One region of the Franconibacter pulveris genome, then DNA from elsewhere that is predicted to be linked to it. Evidence: predicted binding sites of a transcription regulator. Region 1 holds the regulator's gene; each other region holds the start of a gene.
The links. The regulator Fur, encoded in region 1, represses iron uptake genes when iron is present. The targets are predictions, from matches to a motif close to ATAATAATGAGAACNACTATCAA.
Positions count from the first base shown of each region.

Region 2: fepB (Fe2+-enterobactin ABC transporter substrate-binding protein) is a predicted target of Fur. The motif match lies at 1,839-1,861, and genes of this name have one in related genera.
Region 3: feoA (ferrous iron transporter A) is a predicted target of Fur. The motif match lies at 1,953-1,975, and genes of this name have one in related genera.
Region 4: ACU4F7_RS20835 (TonB-dependent siderophore receptor) is a predicted target of Fur. The motif match lies at 985-1,007, and genes of this name have one in related genera.

Region 1 covers NZ_CM165555.1:1,372,062-1,375,177, reverse strand. Annotated here, with positions in the region: gene ybfF (esterase) at 1-375, shown strand, start outside; gene ybfE (LexA regulated protein) at 505-786, shown strand; gene fldA (flavodoxin FldA) at 942-1,472, shown strand; gene fur (ferric iron uptake transcriptional regulator) at 1,772-2,218, shown strand; gene ACU4F7_RS06515 (helix-turn-helix domain-containing protein) at 2,554-3,116, shown strand, end outside.
Region 2 covers NZ_CM165555.1:3,457,175-3,460,290, reverse strand. Annotated here, with positions in the region: gene entS (enterobactin transporter EntS) at 1-714, shown strand, start outside; gene fepB (Fe2+-enterobactin ABC transporter substrate-binding protein) at 740-1,696, opposite strand; gene entC (isochorismate synthase EntC) at 1,888-3,072, shown strand; gene ACU4F7_RS16340 ((2,3-dihydroxybenzoyl)adenylate synthase) at 3,069-3,116, shown strand, end outside.
Region 3 covers NZ_CM165555.1:4,310,561-4,313,676, reverse strand. Annotated here, with positions in the region: gene feoB (Fe(2+) transporter permease subunit FeoB) at 1-1,597, opposite strand, end outside; gene feoA (ferrous iron transporter A) at 1,627-1,848, opposite strand; gene ACU4F7_RS20435 (Tex family protein) at 2,544-3,116, opposite strand, start outside.
Region 4 covers NZ_CM165555.1:4,406,058-4,409,173, reverse strand. Annotated here, with positions in the region: gene ACU4F7_RS20845 (STY4199 family HEPN domain-containing protein) at 1-98, shown strand, start outside; gene ACU4F7_RS20840 (hypothetical protein) at 172-459, opposite strand; gene ACU4F7_RS20835 (TonB-dependent siderophore receptor) at 1,085-3,116, shown strand, end outside.

The DNA.
Region 1 (3,116 bases):
CGCGCGGTAAGCGACGCGGGCGCCGCGACGCGCCAGCAGGCGGCCGCCATTATGCGCGAGTACCTCTCTGAAGAGGGCGTCGTTCAGTTTCTGCTGAAATCTTTCGCTGACGGTGAATGGCGTTTCAATGTGCCGACGCTTTGGGAGCAGTATGCCCACATTGTTGGCTGGCAGGAGGTGCCGGCGTGGCATGGCCCTTCGCTGTTTATCGCTGGCGGCGCTTCGCCTTACGTACAGGAAAAGCACCGCGAGGCCTTGCTTAAGCAGTTCCCTGCGGCACGAGCGCATGTCATTGCCGGCGCCGGGCACTGGGTGCATGCCGAAAAGCCCGAAGCCGTATTGCGCGCCATTCGTCGCTTCCTGGAAACTGATTAAAAACAAGGCGACTGGCGCTAACATGCCGCTAACGCGTTGGCGCGCCTCGTTCCCTGATGTATGATGGCGCGCTGAATGACACCCGGGCATCCGCTCCGGCAGCCTGTTTCCCCTGTCAGTAGTCAAATCATGGCCAAAGAACAAACGGACCGTACGACATTAGATCTGTTCGCGGACGAGCGTCGCCCGGGTCGCCCGAAAACCAATCCGCTGTCGCGTGACGAACAGTTGCGCATCAACAAACGGAACCAGCTCAAGCGCGACAAAGTTCGCGGGCTTAAACGCGTAGAGTTAAAACTTAACGCGGAAGCGGTTGACGCCCTGACGCAACTGGCGCAGGCGCGCAACATGAGTCGCAGCGAATTGATCGAAGAAATTTTGCTGGCACAACTCAAGGCGCTGAATAGCTGAGCCCTTAAGACCCTTTTTCTTGTATGGAAATGTGTCAGAGTGTGCACCCCACCGTGATAGCAGTTTCCGCCCTCTTCTCTGTTCTGCTATGATTGCCCTATCTGTGGGCATTTTGCCACTACCATATCATTAGGATTCAAGAGGTTATTTTTCTCATGGCAATCGTAGGCATTTTTTTCGGCAGCGACACCGGCAACACCGAAAATATCGCAAAAGTTATTCAGAAACAGCTCGGGAAAGACGTTGCTGAAGTGCACGATATTGCCAAGAGCAGCAAAGAAGATCTGGAAGGTTTCGATATCCTGCTGCTTGGCATCCCGACCTGGTACTACGGCGAAGCGCAGTGCGACTGGGATGATTTCTTCCCGACCCTTGAAGAGATTGACTTCAATGGCAAGCTGGTCGCGCTCTTCGGCTGCGGCGATCAGGAAGACTACGCGGAATATTTCTGCGATGCGCTCGGCACCATTCGCGACATTATTGAACCGCGCGGCGCCACTATTGTGGGTCACTGGCCGACGGAAGGTTACCACTTTGAAGCCTCTAAAGGTCTTGCCGATGACAATCACTTTGTTGGCCTTGCCATTGATGAAGATCGTCAGCCCGAACTGACCGCTGAACGCGTCGAAAAATGGGTTAAGCAAGTTTCTGAAGAACTGCACCTGCAGGAAATCATTAACGCCTAATCGTGAAACGGCGATAAATGTATTTTTTATCGCCGTTTTCACTTCATTGATAGATAAAAGCGATAAAAATGATTGCTACAAATTTTTAACTTTTATCCGCATATCTGTACAATACCCTTCAGGATTATCGGGTAACGAGACGGCAAGCGCCGCGCTCGCCACGTTTTGAAAAGCACTATTGCTGGACGCTTGCGGTTTTCATTTGGGCCTGTCAGTTCTATAATGAGTCGCATTCATCTTCAGCGCATCCGATCTTAAGCTCTCCGGAGCACACCGTTTAGCAACAGGACAGATTCCGCATGACTGACAATAACACCGCATTAAAGAAGGCTGGCCTGAAAGTCACGCTTCCTCGACTGAAAATCCTTGAAGTGTTGCAGGAGCCAGTAAACCATCATGTCAGTGCGGAAGACTTATACAAGCGCCTCATTGACATGGGCGAAGAGATTGGTCTCGCGACCGTTTACCGTGTGCTGAATCAGTTTGACGATGCGGGTATCGTAACGCGTCATAATTTTGAAGGCGGCAAATCCGTTTTCGAACTGACTCAACAGCATCATCATGACCACCTGATCTGCCTCGACTGCGGCAAAGTTATCGAGTTTAGCGACGACTCTATCGAAGCGCGTCAGCGTGAAATCGCTTCCCGCCATGGCATTCGTCTGACCAACCATAGCCTCTATCTCTATGGCCACTGTGCCGATGGCGACTGCCGCGAAAACGAGCACGCGCACGACACAAAGTAAGCGAAAATAGCGTTCCGTTTTTACTTTTTGTTAATAAGCCGACATAGTATGTCGGCTTTTTTTACACCTTTATCAGGCAGACGCGACGCTAATAGTCCATTTTCTTGATGCTTGCTATTTTAATATACTGGTCAAGAACTTATTTTATCTTATCTTTTTCTTACTTTTTATTTTCAGAAAAAGTAAATTATTTTACCATTCAATCAGTTACCTCCCTTAAGCGCCCCATTCGGGCTTGCAACGCCACTGGCCTGTATTGCAGTAAAAAAATCAACTCTATTAGAATAGCCCCTCGTTATTTATTCCAATAATATACTTATATATAGGTCGCCGTTATGGTAATACCTCAGAAACCCCTTGCCGAAATTTATCGCCTGTCCGATATCTTTAATGGTTACGGTAACTGGTATCGCGCAGAGAAAAATACGTCTATTCCAACGCGTGAAGGCTTTGTTTGCATTATTCGTGGTGGCCTTTTTTCCGTATTGCGTAAAAGCGATAGATTACTGATTGAAAAATGTAGCGCCCCGTCTATTCTGGGCGTTGCGCGTAATCTTAATAATAAAAACTATTTCAGAATTCAGGCCGATGCTGAGTGCCACTACCAGCTCATTCCTTTTGATAAATTTCTGAGCGAAATAGAAAACCATCAGTGTCAACCACAGTTATATAAGGTACTGGCCTGGTCTATCGACTTACTCTGCCATCGTGAAGAATTATTGCTTGGGCATAATAGCTATCTCATGATTAAAGGCAATCTGGTCACGCTTGCCGCCATGGATGAATTTATGCGAAATAAAATTAACGTAGCCGATTATATCGTTAAGCGAACCAACCTTTCTCGCAGCATGGTGATGAAAACGTTGTCGCAGTTGCGGCATGATAACTATGTAGAAAT
Region 2 (3,116 bases), 2.1 Mb from region 1:
AACTACGCGCTGGCGGCGCTCGGCACCTTCATCACGCTGCTGCCGCTGCTTACGCTACCGAAACTGCCTGCGCCGCAGATGCAGCGCGAGCATCCGCTAAAGGCGCTGGCGAGCGCGTTTCGCTTTCTGCTGGCAAGCCCGGTAGTGGGCGGCGTGGCGCTTATCGGCGCCCTGCTCACGATGGCGAGCGCGGTGCGCGTGCTTTATCCGGCGCTGGCTAACCACTGGCAGATGGCGAGCGGCGAAATCGGCGCGCTTTACGCCGCCGTACCGCTGGGGGCGGCGGCAGGCGCGCTTACCAGTGGCAGGCTGGCGCACTCCACGCAGCCGGGGCGCGTTATGCTCATTACTTCCGTGCTGGCGTTCGTCGCGGTAGGCATTTTCAGCCTGATGCCGTTCTGGGGCTTAGGGGTTGTCTGCCTCGCGCTGTTCGGCTACCTGAGCGGCATCAGCTCGCTGGTTCAGTACACGCTGATTCAGACGCAGACGCCGGACCACATGCTCGGGCGTATTAACGGGCTGTGGACCGCGCAGAACGTAACGGGCGATGCGATTGGCGCGGCGCTGCTGGGCGGCATGGGCGTTGCGCTCTCGCCGGTCAGCTCGGCGAGCGTCAGTGGAATGGCGCTGGCGGTTGCAGGCGTTGCGCTTACGCTGCTGTTAAGCGAGCTTCGCCGCCTGCGGCAGTCGCCGCCGCAAGCGGTGAAGCCATAACAGAAGGGGCCCTGCGGCCCCTTTTTTACGCTTTAAATAACGCCGACAGCCGTTCGAGTATCAGGCTCGCGCTGTAATAATCCAGGCGGAAGGTCTCTGGCCCCAGCGCATAAACGCGCTTGTTTTGCACCGCGGGCAGATGAGAGAGCAGGGCGTTGCCGGTAAGCGCCTCAGCGTCTTTTTCATCGCTGGCGAAGAGGAAGAGCGTCTGGCCGTTCAGCCCCGACGCCAGGTTTTCACCCCCCAACTGTACGATGTCGTGGCGCTTGCCCATGCTGCTAAGCGCAGGTAGCAACGGCGGCGTCGCGAGGGTAAAGCCCAACTGCTGCAACAGCTGCCCCTGAGCGGACATCGGCGTAAAGAGGTTCGCCCCATGCGCGGCGGCGTTGTAGACCAGCGCGCTCACCGGCTGCGGCGGCAGCTTCATGTGCGCTTTCGCCTGGTCAAGCTTTTGCGCGAAGCTTGCAATGCGCGCCTGCGCCTCTTTCTCATGGCCGGTTATCTGCCCAAGCTGGGTTAACAGCTGCTGCCAGCTTTTGTCGTCGTAATTGATGATAAGCGTGGGGGCGATAGCGGAGAGCTGATCGTAAAGCGCCAGCGCCGAGTCGCCGCCAGTGGCGCTGATTAAAATCAGGTCCGGCATCTGCGCCGCTACCGCCTCGGCGTTCGGTTCGCCAATGTACAGGCGCTGCACGTTACGCTTTTTCGCAATGTCGCCCCACTGGCGCAGAAAGCCCTGGTCGTCCGCCAGCCGGTTGCCGGGCGTGGTCGCGCCGCTTGCCACCACGGGCGCGTCGAGCGCCAGCAGCGAACCGGTCAGGGTTACGCTTGTGGAAACAATGCGCTGCGGCGCTTTTTCAAGCGTTTGCGCGCCGCGGCTGTCGGTGACCTGACGCGGCCATGCCGCCGCCTGCGTGAGTGAGGAAAATCCTAAAACCAGTGCGCTGAAAAGCAGCAGCGCCCGTCGGGCGAAAAGGGAGATCACAGCGTCGCATCCTGTAAAAAGCAAGGTGAGTAATGCTTCTCATTTTCACCATTTACCGCAGCGATGCAAGCGCGCCGCTTAACGGAAAATGTGGCGTTGGTTGACATGCCCGACGTTTCGTCTTAGGTTACGCCACCAAATACAAATGATAACAATTATCAGTTCTCTTATCATTTTTGGAGGAGCGCATGGACACGTCTTTGGCTGAGGAAACGCAAGTGGAGAGGATAACCCTTTCACCGGACAGCTTTTTCTTCATGTCGCCGTATCGCAGCCTGGCCACTTCCGGCTGTTTCGCCCGGTTGACGACGCCTGCCGCCGATGGCGCAGATCGCAACGGGAAATTCCAGAAGGCGTTGCAAAACCACTTCGCCGCCGCCCGCGCGCAGGGCGTCAGCAACCCCATCGTCGTCGGCGCCATTCCGTTCGACACCCGTAAACCTTCGGCGCTGTTTATTCCCCAAACGTGGCGCGCCTTTAACCGCCAGCGTTATCGCAGCAGCGTGAAGCCGCAAAAACCGCTTCAGGTAACGCGCCGTCAGGCTATCCCTGAACAGCCGCAGTTTATGGAAATGGTGGCCCGCGCCGCCGCGCTTACCGACACGCCGCGCGTCGATAAAATCGTGCTGTCGCGCCTTATCGATATCACAACGCAAGACGCGCCCGACAGCGTTGCGCTGCTGGAGCGGCTTATCGCCCAGAACCCCACCAGTTTTAACTTCCACGTGCCGCTGGAAGCGGGCGGGGCGCTGCTTGGCGCAAGCCCGGAGCTGCTGCTGCGTAAATCGGGCGAGTGTTTCAGCTCGCTGCCGCTGGCCGGTTCCGCCCGCCGCATGCAGGATGAAGCGCAGGACAGGGAGGCGGGCCATCAACTGCTGCGTTCTGCGAAAGACAGACATGAGCATGAGCTGGTGACGAAAGCGATGAGAACCGTGCTGGCGCCGCGCAGTCGCCTGCTCAGCGTGCCGGAAACGCCGGCGCTTATCACCACGCCCACCCTCTGGCACCTTGCCACCGCCATTGAAGGCGAGACGCAGGACGCCCGCGATAACGCGCTAACGCTCGCCTGCCTGCTGCACCCGACGCCCGCCCTGAGCGGCTTCCCCCATGAGATAGCCAAAACGCTTATCGCCGAGCTGGAGCCGTTTGACCGTGAACTGTTCGGCGGCATCGTCGGCTGGTGCGACGACCAGGGCAATGGCGAGTGGGTGGTGACTATCCGCTGCGCGCAGCTTAACGGCAACCGCGTGCGGCTTTTCGCCGGCGCAGGCATTGTGCCCGCCTCTGAGCCGCAGAGCGAATGGCGCGAAACCGGCGTCAAGCTCTCGACCATGCTCAACGTATTTGGACTGAATGAAGGAAGCCCTGCATGACCCTCCCTTATACCCGCTGGCCGGATGATTTCGCCGCCCGCTAC
Region 3 (3,116 bases), 1.7 Mb from region 1:
AGAAACTGTTTAGCGCGCCAATGAAAACGCTTACCACCACAATCACTTTCCCTGCGCGCAGGGTGAAGGCTTTCAGGCGCTGCCAGGTTTGCAGCAGCAGGCTTTTCAGATGCGGCACATGGTAAACCGGCAGTTCCATCACGAACGGCGTGGCTTCGCCGCGCATGATGGTGTGTTTCAGCATGAGACCGGTGAGAATCGCCATGACGATGCCGAGCAGATAAAGCGAGAAGACCACCAGCGCCCCCTGCTGGCCAAAAAAGGCGGCGGCGAAGACGGCGAAAATCGCCAGCCGCGCGCCGCAGGACATAAAGGGCGCCATCATCACCGTCATCAGTCTTTCGCGCGGCGCGTCAAGCGTGCGGGCGCCCATCACCGAAGGAACATTGCAGCCAAACCCGACAATCAGCGGCACGAAGGATTTGCCCGGCAGCCCCAGCGACTGCATCAGGCGGTCCATGACAAACGCCGCGCGGGCCATATAGCCGGAGTCTTCCAGAAAAGAGAGGAAGAGGTACATCATGCCAATCTGCGGCACCAGCGGCAGGACGGTATTAATGCCGCCGCCAATCCCCTGAGCGAGGAAAATGGTCAGCCAGTCCGGAAAGTGGAGCGTGTATCCTACCCATTGCAGGCCATGAATAAACAGGGCGACGGAGCCGGCGTCGAAGATGGGCTGCAGTGCGCCGCCGATATTAATCGCCAGTAAAAACATCAGGTACATCACTAGCAAAAAGACCGGCAGGCCGAGAACGCGGTTGAGGATAATTTTGTCCATCGCCACGGTCAGGCGGTGCGGCTCGGCGGTGAGGCTGTTGCTGACCGCATCGCAGATGGCGGCGATGCTCTGGTAGCGCGCGTCGGCGATAAGCAGCGCCGGGTCGTCCAGCTCGTCAGCAAGACGCGCCTGCGCGGCGGGGAGCAGGCTTTCCGCTTTGCCTGCAAACGCGCGGCTGTAGATGTCGCCTTCCAGCATTTGCAGGCCCAGCCAGCGGCGCTGGCGCGGCGGCAGCTCGCCCGGCATAACGGCTGCCAGCGCATCGGCTTCGCGCAGCAGCGGGGCGGGGTAGCGCACCAGCTCAACAGGCAGGTTTTGCGGCTGGCGGTCAATGGCGAGCCTGAGGCTTTCGATGCCGCGGGCGCGGGTGGAGACCAGCGGCACCACCGGGCAGCCCAGGCGGGCGGCCAGCGCGTCGATATCGATATGGATATTTTGCTTTTCGGCAATATCGAGCATGTTAAGCGCTACCACGCAGGGAATGCCGAGCTCCAGCAGCTGTAGCGTGAGATAGAGGTTGCGCTCAAGGTTCGAGGCGTCTACCACGTTGATGAGCATATCCGCTTCGCCGCCAAGAATGTAATGACAGGCGATCTGCTCATCCAGCGACGTTTGAGAAGAGATAGTGGTGAGCGAGTAGGTGCCCGGCAGGTCCACCAGGGTGACGTGATGCTCAAGGGTGGAGAAAAACCCCTCTTTACGCTCGACCGTCACGCCTGCCCAGTTTCCCACGCGCTGGCGCGCGCCGGTCAGCTGGTTGAAAAGGGTGGTTTTGCCGGAGTTAGGGTTGCCAATTAAGCCAATGGTTAACTTTTTCATAGTAGCGTGAACTCAATAACGGGTCGCCGTCAGGCGGCTTCAACCTGCAACAGCGCCAGATCTTTTTTTCTCAGCACCAGATTTACGCGTCGGGTTTCAATATGAATGGGGTCGCCAAGCGGCGCCACGCGCACCACGTTAAAAGAAGAGCCTGGCAACATGCCCAGCGACAGCAGTTTTTGACGATATGCCGGGCTGATGGCTGGCGCGAAGCCGGTAATTTTCCACGTGCTGTTAAGAGTGAATCGCATAAAGCCTACTTATCTTTCAGTTGCGGACGGGCTTTTCGGCATGACCGGCAGCCGACAATAAGCCGGTAATCACGCAGGAGAAGGGAATCGATTTATATGGCAGGATGATAATGATAATGGTTTTTATCTTCAACGCTCCGATAAAGCGAAAGGGCGCTTATTTACGGTTTATTTGTTCTGGCGCAAAAAAGAGAAAATAAGCGGCTGAATATTTTACCTTTTTTATTTTAATTATTACTTTTCAATGTATTAGCCTGGATTAAGTCGCCCAATAATTACATTTTTAGCCTGAATGTTATTATTTGGTTTCATCTGTTATTCGAATGAGAGAATAGCGACGGCTGGAAATGTCAGCGGCAGTCGCGACAAAAACGTGATGGTTATTTCATACCGTTCTTTATTGCCGTTACTTTTATTGAGTCATTATCGGTTGTAGCCGTGGCGCCGATTCCTGGTCAAAAAATGGGCGAGCGGCGCTACGTTTATTCGTGCAGATAACAGGAAACCAATTCGTAAGCGGGGGGCTTCGGCCAGCCTTCTGCCGGGAACCGAAAGGGTAAAGGGGGCAGTAAGCCCCCTTTACACATTCACAGGATGAGAAGCGACATGGTCATGCAACGCTTTGGTGAAATCGCCATCCGCCTTGCACTTCTCATTTCCGCCGCCTCCCTGGCACAGGGAAGAGACCGCGGCGTTTACCGCTTCTTGCCAAACGCCGCGGCGAGCGCGTCGCTCATCGCGCTGTTGCCGCTGGCGGCGTTGTCGCGCGGCGGCTTGCGGTTTTGCGCGGGACGATTGCCCTGCTCACGGCTATTGCCGCCGCCGCGACGGGCGTTGCCTTCGCCAGGCTGTTCATCCAGACGCATGGTCAGCGCAATACGCTTGCGTTGCAGGTCTACCTCCAGCACTTTCACCTTCACGATATCGCCCGCTTTCACCACTTTATGCGGATCGTCTACGAACTTATCGGCAAGAGAAGAGATATGCACCAGGCCATCCTGATGTACGCCGATATCAACAAACGCGCCGAAATTGGTGACGTTGGTTACCGCGCCTTCCAGCACCATGCCAGGCTGGAGATCGTTCATTGTCTCCACTCCTTCGGCGAACTGCGCGGTTTTAAATTCCGGACGCGGGTCGCGGCCCGGTTTTTCCAGCTCTTTGATGATGTCGGTTACCGTCGGCACGCCGAAACGCTCATCGGTGAAATCCACCGCCTTCACGTTACGCAGCGCATTGCTGTTGCCCATCAGGTCGCGCAAAGACTG
Region 4 (3,116 bases), 1.7 Mb from region 1:
AGGCGGAATTACGTGCGCAGGCTAACCCGGATGCGAATACGAAAAAGTGGGCCGCGATTCAGCGTTCAATCTACCAGGAAATAAGCTCAGGCGCTTAAGCTGATTCTTAAGTGCATAAGTTTTAGTGCTGCCGGGGCCATGCCCCGGCGTTATTTCAGGCGGATTAAAACATCAGCGTAGGTTACGTGGGCAGGAAGAAATCGTGCACCGGGCTCCCAAAGTGCAGCGTTCATCCGTAATATATTTTTCGCAGCCCGCGTGTTTTTTTATATTTTCCCAAAGGTTACTGCAATAAAGCGTAACCCGGTAAATCTGGATGCGGTCAATCCGCTCGCCCTGATAGACCCAGGCCATGCCTGCGTGGACATAAAGAGGCTTCCGGGACGTTATCCGGGCGCAGTAAAGGTGCCAGAGAATAAATTTGTTATTGTTAGCGGAAACGACAAGCGTAAAGGCCATGCCGGTTTCCGGGCTAACAAGCGTTTCGAGTACAGTCCATTTCAAACCTTAATCTCCCTCCATTTGATTAAGCAGCCTTATCAAATTAGCGAGAGTGATTATTTCAGGCAACCTTTAAAATTAGAATTCATTCAATATTTTTTCAATTAGCTGAAACTTAAGTAAATAATTGTGTAAGTTGCTAAGTTTACTGTTTCATGGGGTTTTATTGTTAGCCATAATTTTATTTTGCGGAAACTTTAAATAAAAGTAATAACGTAAAAAAAGTAAGCGACATTAATGAGAAAGGTTGTAAAAGATAAACTTCCTGTATCACGAAATTTAAAAAATTCTCTTTTTATGCAAAAAGGAGGCCTGCCGCTTCGTTAAGGCGCGCGCCTTCCTACCTGAAACTGCCGTACTTCCGCGCATCACTTGCCTGCCCGCCGCAGCGCTTCTCTTAACGTGAGTAACGATCACGCCTGTGACCAAATAAAACAAAATGTTGCTAAATGTATTGCCAGCGCTTTGTAAATAATTATCATGTCGAGAATTATTATCATTAAAACGGCCCGGCTGGCGGAGGCGCGGCATCAAAGGAAGCCTTTTCCGCTGTGCTCTATCTGACAATATGGAAATAAAAACAATGAAAATTCAGAAACTTTGCTTGTTGTCGCCTTGCCTGCTGGCGCTTAGCGGCCCGGCTGTTTATGCAGCGCAAACGCAAAGCGACAGCATCGTGGTATCGGCCAGCCGCGCTCACCGCAGCGTAACGGAGCTTGCGCAAACCAACTGGGTAATTGAAGGGCAGGAGCTACAGCAACAGGTTCAGGGGGGCAAAGAATTTAAAGAGGTGCTGGCGCAATTGATACCCGGCATGGATGTCAGCAGCCAGGGACGCACAAATTATGGCATGAATATGCGCGGCCGCTCGATGATGGTGATGGTCGACGGCGTACGTCTTAACTCGTCGCGCACGGATAGCCGCCAGTTGGACGCTATCGATCCGTTTAATATCGAACGAATCGAAGTGATTTCAGGCGCCACCTCCCTGTATGGCGGCGGCAGTACGGGCGGCCTTATTAACATTGTGACCAAAAAAGGACAGCCGGAAAAACAGGTCGAACTCACTGTCGGCGGCAAAAGCGGATTCAACAGCCATAACGACCATGATGAGAATGTCGCGGCGGCGGTAAGCGGCGGCAACGAACACGCTTCCGGTCGGCTTTCGGTCGCTTATCAGCGTTTTGGCGGCTGGTATGACGGTCGCGGCGAGGAGGTTATCATCGATAACACGCAGACCGGGTTGCAGTACTCCGACCGGCTGGATGTGATGGGAACCGGCACGCTGGACATTGACGATCATCAGCAACTCCAGCTCACCACGCAGTTTTATAAAAGTCAGTCTGATGGCGAGCATGGCCTTGACCTTGGGGAAAATTTTTCTGCGGTCACCGGACAAGGGCAGGCGCGTAACGGCAGTAACTTCTCTTCAGACCGCATACCCGGCACCGAGCGTCATCTGATTAATCTGCAGTATTCCAACACCGATGTCTGGGGTCAGGACCTGGTCGCGCAAATTTTTTACCGTGATGAAAAGCTGGCCTTTTATCCCTTTCCTACGCTTGGCCGCACAGGGGTAACCAGCATTGGCGCCTCGGAGCAGAACACCCATTTCTGGGGCGGCAAACTGACGCTAAACAGCAATCCGTTCGACGGGCTGGGTCTCACCTGGGGTGTGGATGCGGAACATGAAACGTTCGACGCCAATCAGCAGTTCTTCGACCTGGCGAAAGCGAGCCAGTCTGGCGGGATGCGTCTTGAGAATGCTTATAACGTAGGGCGTTATCCGGGCTACTCGGTCACTAACCTGGCGCCGTTCCTGCAAGCTAACTATGACATTAACCCTGTCTTTACCCTGAGCGGCGGCGTGCGTTATCAATACACCGAAAACAAGGTGGATGACTTCGTCGGATACGCCCAGCAGCAGGGGATCGCCACGGGGCTCGCGAGCTCGGCCGATGCGGTGCCGGGGGGAAAAACCGATTACAACAACGTCCTGTTTAACGCAGGCGTGCTTGCGCACCTGACGGAGCGTCAGCAAGCGTGGCTTAATTTCTCTCAGGGCTTTGAAATTCCGGATCTCGCAAAATATTACGGCTCCGGCACCTATCAGTTACGCAACGGCCACTACCGCCTGTTAAACAGCGTCAACGTGAACGACTCCCGGCTGGATGGCATTAAGGTTAACGCATGGGAGCTTGGCTGGCGTTATACCGGCGATGCGGTTCGCGCCCAGCTCGCCGCTTACTATTCGCTTTCTGACAAAACGATCTCCATCAACAAAACGGACATGACCATCAATCTGGACGATGACAAGCGCCGCATTTACGGTCTTGAAGGCGCGGTGGACTACTTCGTGCCGGATACGGACTGGAGCGCTGGCGTTACGTTTAATGTTATTCGTTCAGAAACGCGCGTGGCCGGGAAATGGGAAAAACTCACGGTGGATTCCGCCAGTCCTTCCAAGGCGACGGCCTATATTGGCTGGGCGCCCGACGACTGGACGCTGCGTTTGCAGTCCCAGCAGGCGTTTGATCTCTCCGATGAGGCGGGGAATAAAATTGAGGGCTACAACACCATTGATTTCCTGAGCAGCTATGCGCTGCCGGTGGGCA